2 regions of the Lysinibacillus sp. Ag94 genome follow, and region 2 is predicted to be linked to the other one. Evidence: riboswitches for the same ligand, from Rfam matches in the RefSeq annotation. Region 2 holds a riboswitch; the other holds the start of a gene.
The links. Region 2 has a riboswitch for cyclic di-GMP ahead of MY533_RS19130 (methyl-accepting chemotaxis protein). Riboswitches for the same ligand answer to the same signal wherever they lie in the genome.
Positions count from the first base shown of each region.

Region 1 (5,879 bases), 1.2 Mb from region 2:
CACTTCCTGAAAGCTGTACTACCTGATCCAGCATCACTTGGACCACGTACAAAAGGAAAAACGAATATCGGTTGTATCATTCGCGGTCTAAAAGATGGTAAAGAAAAAACATATTATGTCTACAATGTGTGTGACCATGAGGAATGCTATAACGAGGTTGGTTCACAGGCAATTTCCTACACAACAGGTGTACCAGCAATGATTGGTGCAATGCTTGTGATGAACGGTCAATGGCGTAAACCTGGCGTTTGGAATGTCGAAGATTTCAATCCAGATCCATTCATGGATGCACTAAATAAATGGGGTCTACCATGGCAAGAAAGCCATAATCCAGAATTACTTGACCTAGAGTTAGATGCAAAGGAATTAAGTCGATGAAGCCAATTGATTTCTCAAAGGTTCCATCTCCTTCTTACGTAGTAGATGAACGATTATTAACAAAAAATCTAGAACTTTTAAAATCAATTCAAGATCGCACAGGTTGCCGCATTTTACTTGCCTTAAAAGGGTTTTCAATGCATTCCACGTTCCCATTAGTAGGTGAATATTTAGCAGGTATTACGTCTAGCTCATTATTTGAAGCTCGACTCGGCTATGAAAAAATGGGCAAAGAAGTTCATGTCTATGCACCAGCTTACGTCGAACATGAAATGGACGAGCTTCTTGGCTATGTTGATCATATTGTGTTTAATTCATTTAACCAATGGAATCAATATAAGGACAAAGTAAAGTCTGCTAGTAAAACAATTGAATGCGGTATTCGTATCAATCCTGAGTACTCTGAAATTGAAACAGCACTTTACGACCCTTGCTACACAAATTCTCGTCTTGGCACAACATTAGCCAACTTCGACAAGTCACAGCTTGACGGTATCGATGGCTTACACTTCCATGCAATGTGTGAGCAAAACTCAGATACGTTAGAGCGTATTATACAAGTTGTCGAAGAAAAATTCGGTGATGTTTTACATCAAATGAAATGGTTAAACTTTGGTGGAGGTCACCATATCACTCGTGAGGATTATGATGTTGAAAAGCTTGTGAATATCATTAATTACATTCAAGACAAGTATAACCTTCTCGTCTATTTAGAGCCAGGTGAAGCTGTTGCACTTAATACAGGCTATTTAGTAGCAACTGTTCTCGATGTACAGAAAAACGGTATGGACCTAGCAATTTTAGATACCTCGGCAACTTGCCATATGCCAGATGTTCTAGAAATGCCATACCGCCCAATGATTATTGGCTCTGGTCAACCAAATGAGCTAGCTTACACATATCGTCTAGGCGGGCTTACTTGTCTAGCTGGTGATGTAATTGGTGATTATTCATTTGAACAGCCTTTACAACCAGGCGATCGTCTAGTATTTACAGATATGGCACATTACTCAATGGTAAAAAATCATATGTTTAATGGCGTAAATCTTCCATCAATCGTTTCTTATAACGATGAAGAAGGCATTAAAGTCATTCGTGAATTTAATTTCGAAGACTATAGCGGCCGCCTTTCATAAGGCAAAGAAAATCCTCTCCAACTTAATGCTGGAGAGGATTTTTTTACGGCTGCATATTCATCCAACTATCAACATGATGAATGGCAAAACCATTATAACTTTTTTTATTGGCATAATGTTGTTGAACTTGTGCTAACTGTTTGTTCATATAGGCTTCTCCATCATCATAGAAGGTAATATTATTCCCTTCATCAGTGGCTCCTGTTTCCACACCAATAACAATTGACTTTTTTACTTTTTTTGCATAATTAATTTCATATTCAACGATATTAATAATGTCTATAGCAGCATCTCGATAAGCCATTATTGAAACACTTTCCACTTGGTCAATTACCCAGTCAGCTAATAAACCTTTACCGAATTGGTTTTTGTAAGTAATTTCATCAAACCAAAATGGCATATCAACTTCCAATGGCAATAGTAATCGATCGGTATCCCCTTTCGCTCTAGTAACAAGCGCTTGATAGGATTCAATCGTTTTCGCTTGATTCGAGCTCCAGCCACTATTTAAATAGGGCTCTACATCAAGATGAACGCCAGAAAATCGCTCTGTTGCTGCTGCATTTTCATTATATGTTTGTAACCAATCAAATAGCTGATCCTGCATTTTATAGCCCTCTGTTGAAACCCAACTTGCAGAACCATCTAACGCATATACTTTTATCCCTTTTGCCGTAGCTTTATCGATAAAACTTTTGTAATAATTACTTGCTATATCACTATTAATTTGTAAATATAATTTATTAACTTGTTTGCTTTCTAAAAATAAAAGTACCCCTGATTCATCTTCAACAATCTTTGTCGTGTCCCATAACCAAGTAGCCCTATCCTGCATGGCCATAGCGTCTACCTTTCCCATTGTTAATCCTAGCGTACTTACAATTGCTACTATAAAAACAATGATTGCTTTTGATAGTGAATGACTTCCCATATATTACATCTCCATTCTATTGGCCGAGGCTCATAGAACAGAACCTGGCAACCTGACAATCATGCACTAAAATAGTGTTTAGACTCATGGCTTTGCGTCCTTCCCTTTCGGTGAAGTTTGCCTTTTACAGTAGTTTTCTTACCATACATAATACGATGTTAGTATGGATATGTCAGTAGGTAAATCGCATAATTTTATTGATAACTTTCAAATATGTACATATGAACACAGGTTATTTTTACTATAATTAGAAATAAGTAATATATGTTACTAACTTGTAGCGATTGAAAAATCGTGGATAGAAGAGCTAGTCGGAACGAAAATCAACGACACGTTTTGGTGATAAGTCTTAAGCTTCGGCAGAGGTAAGCTACTTAAAAAGAAAGACAGAATCACATATATGTAATTCTGTCCCCAATATTAACTATGAAATATTAATCATACAAAAACTTATGCCTCTACGTTTTCTTTTTCATTTTCAAGCATTTTGTGTAAATAATCTATTATTTCACGTATACCTTCTAATGAATTCACAAGTACCTTCGGGTCAACGTAGGTGATCATACGATTTTCAAGATTAGCCACAGCTGTAAAATAGCGTGTTTTTGAATAATTAACAAGTCCCATTTGCTTTAATACCGACTCATCAAAATCAAGAATTTCACGAGCTTCTGTTACAAGTAATCCATAATTCACAACATCCGTGTTCAATACTATAATTCGTGCTGTTGCAGCATTAGAAGAACGATTATAAAGAATACGTTCAAAATCAAGCACAGGGACAAGCTCGCCACGAATTCTTGTGAAGCCTAGAAGATAATTAGGCAAGTGAGGAATCGGTGTTACTTGCTCTAACTTTTCAATCGAAATCGCTTGTTCCACGGGTACTGCGTATTCCTCTGTACCACAAGCAAAAACTACTGCCTTTACACTTTCCATGCGGTCACATCCTCGATTTTTGTAGTTATTTTTTCGCAGACTCTTTAATAATTTCAACAAGTAAATCTGCTAATTTTTCTAATTCTTCGACTGGGATTTTTTCATTTGTTGTATGAATGTCCTCGTATCCAACAGAAAGATTTACTGTAGGGATGCCGAAGCCCGCAATAACATTAGCATCCGAACCTCCGCCTGAAATACCAAGCTTTGGTGTACGATCGATGTTTTGTACAGCTGCCATTGCCACTTGCACAACTTTATCTGATTCTGTTACACGGAATCCAGGATACATTAGCTTCACTTCAACTTCAGCCTTCGCACCTAAGGAAGCAGCTACTTGCTCGAACGTCTCCTGCATATGCTTCGTTTGGGCATCTAGCTTCGCTTTGTCGATCGAACGAGCCTCCGCAAGAATCGTTACTTCGTCACAGACAATATTTGTTGCCTGACCACCCTCAAAGCGACCAATATTAGCTGTTGTTTCTTCATCTAATCGACCTAGCTTCATTTGTGCAATACATTTGGAAGCAACCGTAATCGCAGACACTCCTTTTTCTGGCGCGACACCAGCGTGTGCTGTTTTCCCAATTATTTTAACAGCAATTTTTGCTTGGAATGGAGCCGCTGTTACAATGCCTCCTACTTTGCCATCACTGTCTACAGCAAAGCCGTATTTCGCTTTAATTTTAGATGGATCTAACTCTTTAGCGCCAACGAGCCCACTTTCCTCGCCAGCTGTAATAATAAATTCAATATCACCATGTTCAATATTTTGCTCTTTTAAGCGTTTAGCCATTTCAAATAATGCGGCAAGACCTGCTTTGTCATCCGCACCTAAAATCGTTGTACCATCTGAAACGATATAGCCATCTTCACGAAGAGATGGTTTAATCCCTTTACCTGGGACAACTGTATCCATATGAGAAGTAAAATAAATTGGGTCAATATCTAATGAACCCTTTAGCGTAGCAAGTATATTACCTGCTCCATGCCCGTTACGAGTATGTGCATCATCTTGTTCTACTGTAAAACCGAGTGCTGTTAATTTGTCGATTAAAATCGGCGCAATTACTTCTTCATGTTTTGTTTCTGAATCGATTTGTACGAGCTCAAAAAACTCTTCTACTAAACGACTTGTCATGTTGTAGGACTCCCTTAGTTTACGTGTTTATCCACGTCATAGTTATCTTCTATATTTTAGCATACTGCTGCGTTTGGTAAAATAAAACGATTACATTGTTTTTCAATTGATGGCAATAATTATCCTGTTCCATTCAATTCGCAAATTATAGACAGGTAATTTTTAGCTAACTAGGAAGATAAATGAAAAATTTATGTTAAAATATTTTATAGATTATTCACGTCAATTTTGGGGAGCGGTGACTTGAAGAAAAAAGTGATAATTCTTGTTTCTTTGTTGGTTGTATTTATATTGTTGCATTCGACACCAAGTATGGCATTAAGAACACATATATTTTTAATGGGTTATCCAAAAGTCGCAATTTCTTCAGAGATTATTGAAGATAAAGAACATAATGCAGTAGATAAAGATAAATTTGCTGCATTAAATGCCAAAGCCTTCACCCTAACAGATCCTCCAATCGAAAAAGCTACTCATGGCGAATTAAGAAACTTTCTTGTGAGGAAATTTGGATTTTTGCATTTTGCAGAATACTACGGAGATACTTAATAACCTTCGTCAGTCAAACGGGGGCTTTACACAAAAAACGCTCAATAATCTGAGCGTTTTTCTGCTTTTTATGTTATTACTAATTTACCGTTAAAGGGAGAGTCTTTTCACAGATTACTTTGAAAAATCGCTTCTGTTTCTTTATGTAAGGACTGCAAATAGCCATCTGCCTTATTATGTTTATCCTGTAGACGCAAGATCGTATTATGAACATCATCTTGTACACGAGAAACCTGCTCTCTTGCGGTAGATATTTTAGAATGGACAGACCAAGCTGAAAAAATATCATCAAAAAAATAGTCCGCAAATTTTACAAATCCATCTGTTTCAACTGCTAACGATTTCGTTGACATATCTTGTACATCCAGTAGTTCATTTTGGAAGCGCTGTAATGCAATTTGAGCATTATGGAGATAATTTTCGGACTCATCAAGTGCATCATGCTTTAAATGTGTAGCAATGAGACCCCCACCAAAAAACGTATCCCATGCTGAGTAACCACTTGCAGAATGCAAGGATTCTGCAGCTTGTCCAAGCTTAGTAAGCGCTGCTTCACCAGCTTCTTCCGCTTCCCCTATCTCTAAAATAAGTTGTTTCGTTAACATTTCTTCGTGCGCTAATTGTTCAAGCCTTTTTGCCTGTTCAGGCGCATGTATTTGTAAATAGCCTTTCTTTTTAGCATTTAATTGCTTTTTAACTTCATGCAACTCTTGTTCGTTAATTTGAGTAAGTTTACTGTTTATGTGCCGTAAATCATCTGTCAAATCAAGTTCCATCTTCTTTGCTTCATTTATTTTCAATTCAA
Region 1 is NZ_CP096780.1:2,898,658-2,904,536, forward strand. Features, by position in the region: gene MY533_RS13370 (saccharopine dehydrogenase family protein) at 1-378, shown strand, start outside; gene nspC (carboxynorspermidine decarboxylase) at 375-1,514, shown strand; gene MY533_RS13380 (amidase) at 1,558-2,445, opposite strand; cyclic di-GMP riboswitch class I at 2,489-2,577, opposite strand; gene MY533_RS13385 (chemotaxis protein CheW) at 2,896-3,384, opposite strand; gene MY533_RS13390 (M20/M25/M40 family metallo-hydrolase) at 3,410-4,525, opposite strand; gene MY533_RS13395 (hypothetical protein) at 4,769-5,074, shown strand; gene MY533_RS13400 (coiled-coil domain-containing protein) at 5,182-5,879, opposite strand, start outside.
Region 1: another riboswitch for cyclic di-GMP. It lies ahead of MY533_RS13380 (amidase); the one in region 2 lies ahead of MY533_RS19130 (methyl-accepting chemotaxis protein).

Region 2 (5,879 bases):
TTATATCCAATGTAATAAATAAAAATTAAGTATAAGCTAAAGATCATTATATTTAACATAGTATTGCTCCTCAGTTTTTCACATTAACCGTTCATAACGACTCCGCCATTTGGTGTTAATACTTGACCCGTATAGAAATTCGCATTTTCTGAAGCTAAAAATAATACGGTCTTTGCGATTTCTTCTGGTTGAGCCAATCGTTTTAACGGATATTTAGCAGACTCTTCCTCTATATAATTCTCTCCAAATTCCTTCAGAATGTCTGTAAATGTACCACTAGGAGCTACTGCATTGACTAGTATCGAAGGTGCTAACTCTCGTGCCAAAGCCTTCGTAAATGCATTAATACCACCCTTTGCAGCAGAATAATGCGTAAATTCCTCACAACCTAAACTACCAATATCTGAAGAAATATTAATCATTTTTCCGTTGTTTCGTTCTTTCATTCTTTTTGCTGCTTCTCGACAATTGTAGAAACAACCATATAGATGAACTTTGATCATTTTATCCCACTGCTCATCTGTTAAATCCGTAATGCTTGAAGCCTGCGCGAACCCAGCATTATTGACAAGAACATCAATTTCGCCTAACTGTTTGTCCATATATTGATACATAGCTTGAACTTGTTGAGAATTCGATACATCTGCTTTATATTTTATAGCCTGTACACCAAACTTTTCTGCTTGCGCACGAACCTCCTCTGCTTCATTTTCATCACCAATATAATTGATACATATATTGGCCCCATGCTCGGCAAAGCCCAAAGCAATGGCTTTACCGATTCCTTTACTTGAACCCGTAATTAGTACATTTTTTCCTTTAAAATTAATGTCCATTATTGATCATTCTCCAATTTGAATTTTGCTACAAGTACCTGCAATTCTTCTGCTGTTTTTCCTAATGAAGAAGATGCTTCTTTCACCTCTTGCATGGTCGTCAATTGCTCTTGCGTTGCACTTGACACATTCGCCGAGAATTCAGAAGACTGCTCCGCAGATTGCTTAATATTATTGACAGATGCTGCTACTTCCTCCGAAGAAGCTGAAATTTGTTGAGATGCAGCTGAAATTTCGCGTATCTGACTAGCAACTTCTTCTGATGAAGTGAGAATTTCTTTAAAGATTTCCCCTACTTCGTTTGTAAACTCCATACCAGCCTTTACATCTTCTTTCCCTTTTTCCATAACAGTGATCGAGGCATTTGAATCAGCTTGTATTGTACTAATTAAATTGTATATTTCCGTTGCAGACTGTGATGATTGTTCCGCTAATCGTCTAACCTCATCAGCGACAACCGCGAAGCCTTTGCCATGCTCTCCTGCTCTAGCAGCTTCGATTGCCGCATTCAAAGCTAGTAAATTTGTTTGATCGGCTATGGCTGTAATAAGATTTACGATATCACTAATTTTTTTCGTATTGATATGTAATCCATTTATTGTTGTACCGATTTGTTCAACAGAATCATTAATCAACTCCATTTGTGCAATGACCTGCTGAACAACTTGATTTCCACGTTCTGAAGCTTGAGAAGCAGCAATAGATGATTCGGCTGCCGTATTAGCAGAGTCAGCAATTTGCTGGATGCCTGTCGCTGTTTCCTCCATAGCAGCAGCCGTTTCCTCAGTCATAACCATTGAAGCCTCAGCGTTTTGCGTGATTTGTCCCATGTCTTGGGCAATAATTGTTGAGCTGTTATATGTTTCTGCTGCATTAATAGTTAGCTGATTAGCAGCTGAAGAAACGTTGTCAGATGTATTTCTAATATTTAAAATAATATGTTGTAAATTGGAAACCATCGTTTGAATAGATTTAGATAAATTTCCGATTTCGTCCTTCGTTATTTCTAAATCTACATTTATCAATTGTCCATTCGCTACTTGATTTGCAGCGTTCACTACTTTCTTAAGTGGTTTTAATAGACGATCAATAATTATGTAGAGTAAAACTAATAGAAGTAAAATTCCAATAACAGCTAGAACGATTTGTTTTATGACACTTGTTTTAATGATCGTATTTATGTAGTCCGCAGAATAATCAATACCTAATAAAGCAATGAGCTTGCCATTGTCATCATTAATAGGGGTAAACACAGTTCGCCATGAACCATAAGGATCTTCGAAAATATCAGTTACAGCAGTGCTATTATTTTTAATTGCCAATTTAGCCGTTTTTACATGTTCATCTGCTAAATCAGTAAAGATTTCACCCGCTTCATAGACCTCGTTCAAATTAGATGTATAGCCGATCGGGTTAACGCCATCTGCGTCCTTCACATCCCAAATATAGCTCCAACTCATAATACCTTGTTCTTCTTGAATCTTATCGAGTTGCTTTTGAATTTTTTTAAATTTAGCATTCGTCTCTCCCTTTTCAGTCAATAAATCTTTAACATCATTCCTATCAAGATTCATAGCTGTCAATAAACCAACACTTTTCAACTCTTGCTCTAAATCAACAGACATTCGATTGTTTAATTCTCTAATACTTTGTGTAGTAATAATAGCAATTAGAAGCAAAACAATAATAGAAACCGTTAGTAAAAGTTTGCTTTTTAATGAAACATTTTTAAACAACTTCATGATTATTACTTCCTCCTTGATCGTATTTTGGGCAAAAAAAATAACCTATTTCAAAAGAAATAGGCATCAAAGAATATGACTAGCTATAGATGTACTTAACTAGTACTCCTTTGCAGCTCAGCCATCATAGTATTCATTACCTTAGACCTGTAGCTTTGCGTCTCTACCTTTCAGCAGATTTGCCCATCTTTTTCCTCCTCAAATTAACACAATGGGTAAAAGTAGTCAATGTAACTAGATAAAAAAACACATAATATTTACTATTTTACCAATTCAATAAAATGAATAATATTACACAATTTTCTCGGCACATCCACAATTCTCTTCAGGGAAATAAAAAACAGCTACAACGCAAAATTGTAGCTGCTACTATAATTTTTAAATAATCAATTACCCCTAAATGATTATTATTTTAGTGTCATGTATAAAACCGACGGTATAAATGCTAAAGCAAACATGCAGGAATACCACATAGATGTACGGCGTAATGAAAAACGAACTTGTTTCTTTTCTGCATAAAAAATGTCTAACATTACTGAAGCAACAACAAGCGGAATCGTAACACATGCGAAAGCAACTAATAAAATGTTTAATCCAAACATAAAAGCACCCCTCTGTTCGTGAACATTTATTTTTCCTCTTTGTGACAACTTTATGTATTTTTAGTGTACACAATTCCGTCACAAATTGTCAATTGTATTTAACTAAGAAAAACGCGATTTTTGCAGAATATTTTTATCACAACGAGTTTTTTACGTAATTTTTTCACAAAAAAACAACTGCAAAATGGCAGTTGCTTTGTTAATCATTAACCTATAGTTTTTCTTCAAAATTCACACTTGACAATCCACAGTGAATGTTATTTTAATTTCTATACTTATCTGTCAGCCCTCTTAAAAAATTTCTCACAAAGCGATCGCCACATTCTTTATAGTTACGATGACTTGGATTTCTTAAAATGGCACCTAATTCGCCTTTCGAAACGCTAACGCCTCCATCATATAAAATATCGAGCATCTCCTCACTCGTTAAGGCTAACGCAATCTTTACTTTCTTTAATAGCATATTATTAGGGCTTTCTTTTCCTGAAACAGGTAGTGGTCCTTCTGATTGACCTGGCATAGGCTTTTGCGGACCTCGTTTAAATGTAATAAATCCATTTAAAAAAGCCTCTAACATTTTATTATTACATTTAATGTATTCTTCTGGTGCTTCTTCCTCATCATAAACTTTAATAAGCATGTTCAATACTTCTTCTTTCGTATAGTCCATGCCACCTAGCTGAAAAATTTTTACCATATCTGTATTTTTGATATCTAATGCATATCTTAAACGAATTAAAATATCATTGTTCGTCATTTTAAAAACCTCCATTTTTAACTGTAAAAGCGCTTCTAATAATCCTATCCTAATTGAAGCATTACTTTATTATAGCAGAGACATTCACAATTTTAGTTAGCTTTCCAAAAGTTACTTTACTATAGTATTTAGAATGTGCATTTTATTTTTTAACATGTATGATTAGCTAACTCTCGACCATTCTAATCACAAGGAGGTGAGATAAATGGCTAATCGTAGTTCAAATAAGCTTCTAGTTCCCGGTGTACATGAAGCTGTTAATCAATTGAAATATGAAATCGCACAAGAATTTAATGTACAATTAGGGCCAGAAGCCTCTTCTCGTGCAAACGGTTCAGTCGGGGGAGAAATAACAAAACGCCTCGTAGAAATGGCTGAAAAACGTTCAAAAGGTTTATTATAATAATAAAATTAAAAAAGAACGAATCGCTTTTTTTAAATTGGCATTCGTTCTTTCATGTTTTAGATTGAGTCCGTATAATTGTGTAAAAAGAAAAGGGGTCATTTTCTTTCCTCTTGGTTACAATGTTTTCAACCACGAAAATAAAGTAAAGTGAGGAATATAAAATGACCCAATTACAGTTTAACCTAGACATGGATCTTTTAAAAGATTCGATTATCAATTCTAATATTGATACAGTTGTTAAATCAGCTATAGTTTTAGTATTAAACGAATTTATGGAAAAAGTTAGAAATGGTGATAAACGGTGTTTCAACACGCAAAGTTACTCATATTGTGGAACAACTTTGCGGAGAAAACGTTTCTAAATCCTTTGTGTCTTCACTTACACAAAAGCTAGATCCGATTGTAAATGCTTGGGCCAAGCGTCCATTAAATACAACTTATTATCCTTTTCTCTTTGTAGATGCGATGTATATAAAAGTACGTGAACATCATCGTATAGTCTCTAAGGCTGTTTATATTGCCACAGCTATTACGGAGAACAACAAACGTGAAATACTAGGTTTAAGTGTGGACCACGCTGAAAGTTATGAGAGTTGGAGTCGGTTTTTCCAAAGTCTCAAATCGCGTGGGCAAGGACTTGACTATGTTTTAACTTCTTTAAGCGGGTGTCTTTAAACATCTGTACCCGTCGCACGCTTCCGGTCAAAAACATCCACTGAAAGAATTAAAGCCTCCGGCGGATGTCACGGAATCGGAAAGAAGTTCTTAAAGGATGTCATTGCATCCATGCGATAACGGCTAACTACCTGCATCGTGCTGTTGCTGACACTGCGTTAGTACTACGCTTTCGCGCAAAAACATCTGCAGGCTTAAACAAAAAGCTTATTCCGGACACAATTATACCGAGGCATAAGTGATTTATTTAATTCCAACCGGTTGTAAAGCCTCGCTTGCCCCTTTTTTTAGAGTAAGCATCACGATAAAGGAAATACAATATAAGGCAGCTAAATAGATCATAACGACCGTCATATCATAACTTTGAAGAATATAGCCGACAAAGATTGGTGAAAATCCTCCAATTGCTCTACCGAAGTTAAAAATCGTATTTGTTGCAGTACTTCGAATTTGCACCGGATAGAAGCTACTAATTAAAGCTCCATACCCTGCGAACATGCCATTTGAGAAGAAGCCGACAATCGCACCACCTAATAAAATTGCAACACTTCCTGTGGCATAAGAGTATAAAAACACAGCACATGCAGAGGCAAGTAAAAAGATTCCGAAAGCACGCTTTGCACCATATCGGTCCATAAATCGTCCAAATGTTAGCATCCCAATAATCATGCCAACTGCTGTGCTAATTGTCCAAAGTGCCGAGCTTGAAACGGATAGACCTTGAGATTTTTGCAACATAGATGGCAACCAAATCATTAAGCCATTGTAACCAGCAATTTGAACAGTTGCCATAACGATTAATGAAATTGTCGTCATCGAAGTTCGAGGCGTTTCAAATAGCTGCTCCAACTTACCTTTTTC
Region 2 is NZ_CP096780.1:4,052,301-4,058,179, forward strand. Features, by position in the region: gene MY533_RS19120 (sodium:solute symporter family protein) at 1-59, opposite strand, end outside; gene MY533_RS19125 (SDR family NAD(P)-dependent oxidoreductase) at 84-836, opposite strand; gene MY533_RS19130 (methyl-accepting chemotaxis protein) at 836-2,578, opposite strand; cyclic di-GMP riboswitch class I at 2,687-2,772, opposite strand; gene MY533_RS19135 (hypothetical protein) at 2,986-3,180, opposite strand; gene MY533_RS19140 (YehS family protein) at 3,443-3,937, opposite strand; gene MY533_RS19145 (alpha/beta-type small acid-soluble spore protein) at 4,143-4,340, shown strand; gene MY533_RS19150 (transposase) at 4,632-5,018, shown strand; gene MY533_RS19155 (MFS transporter) at 5,262-5,879, opposite strand, start outside.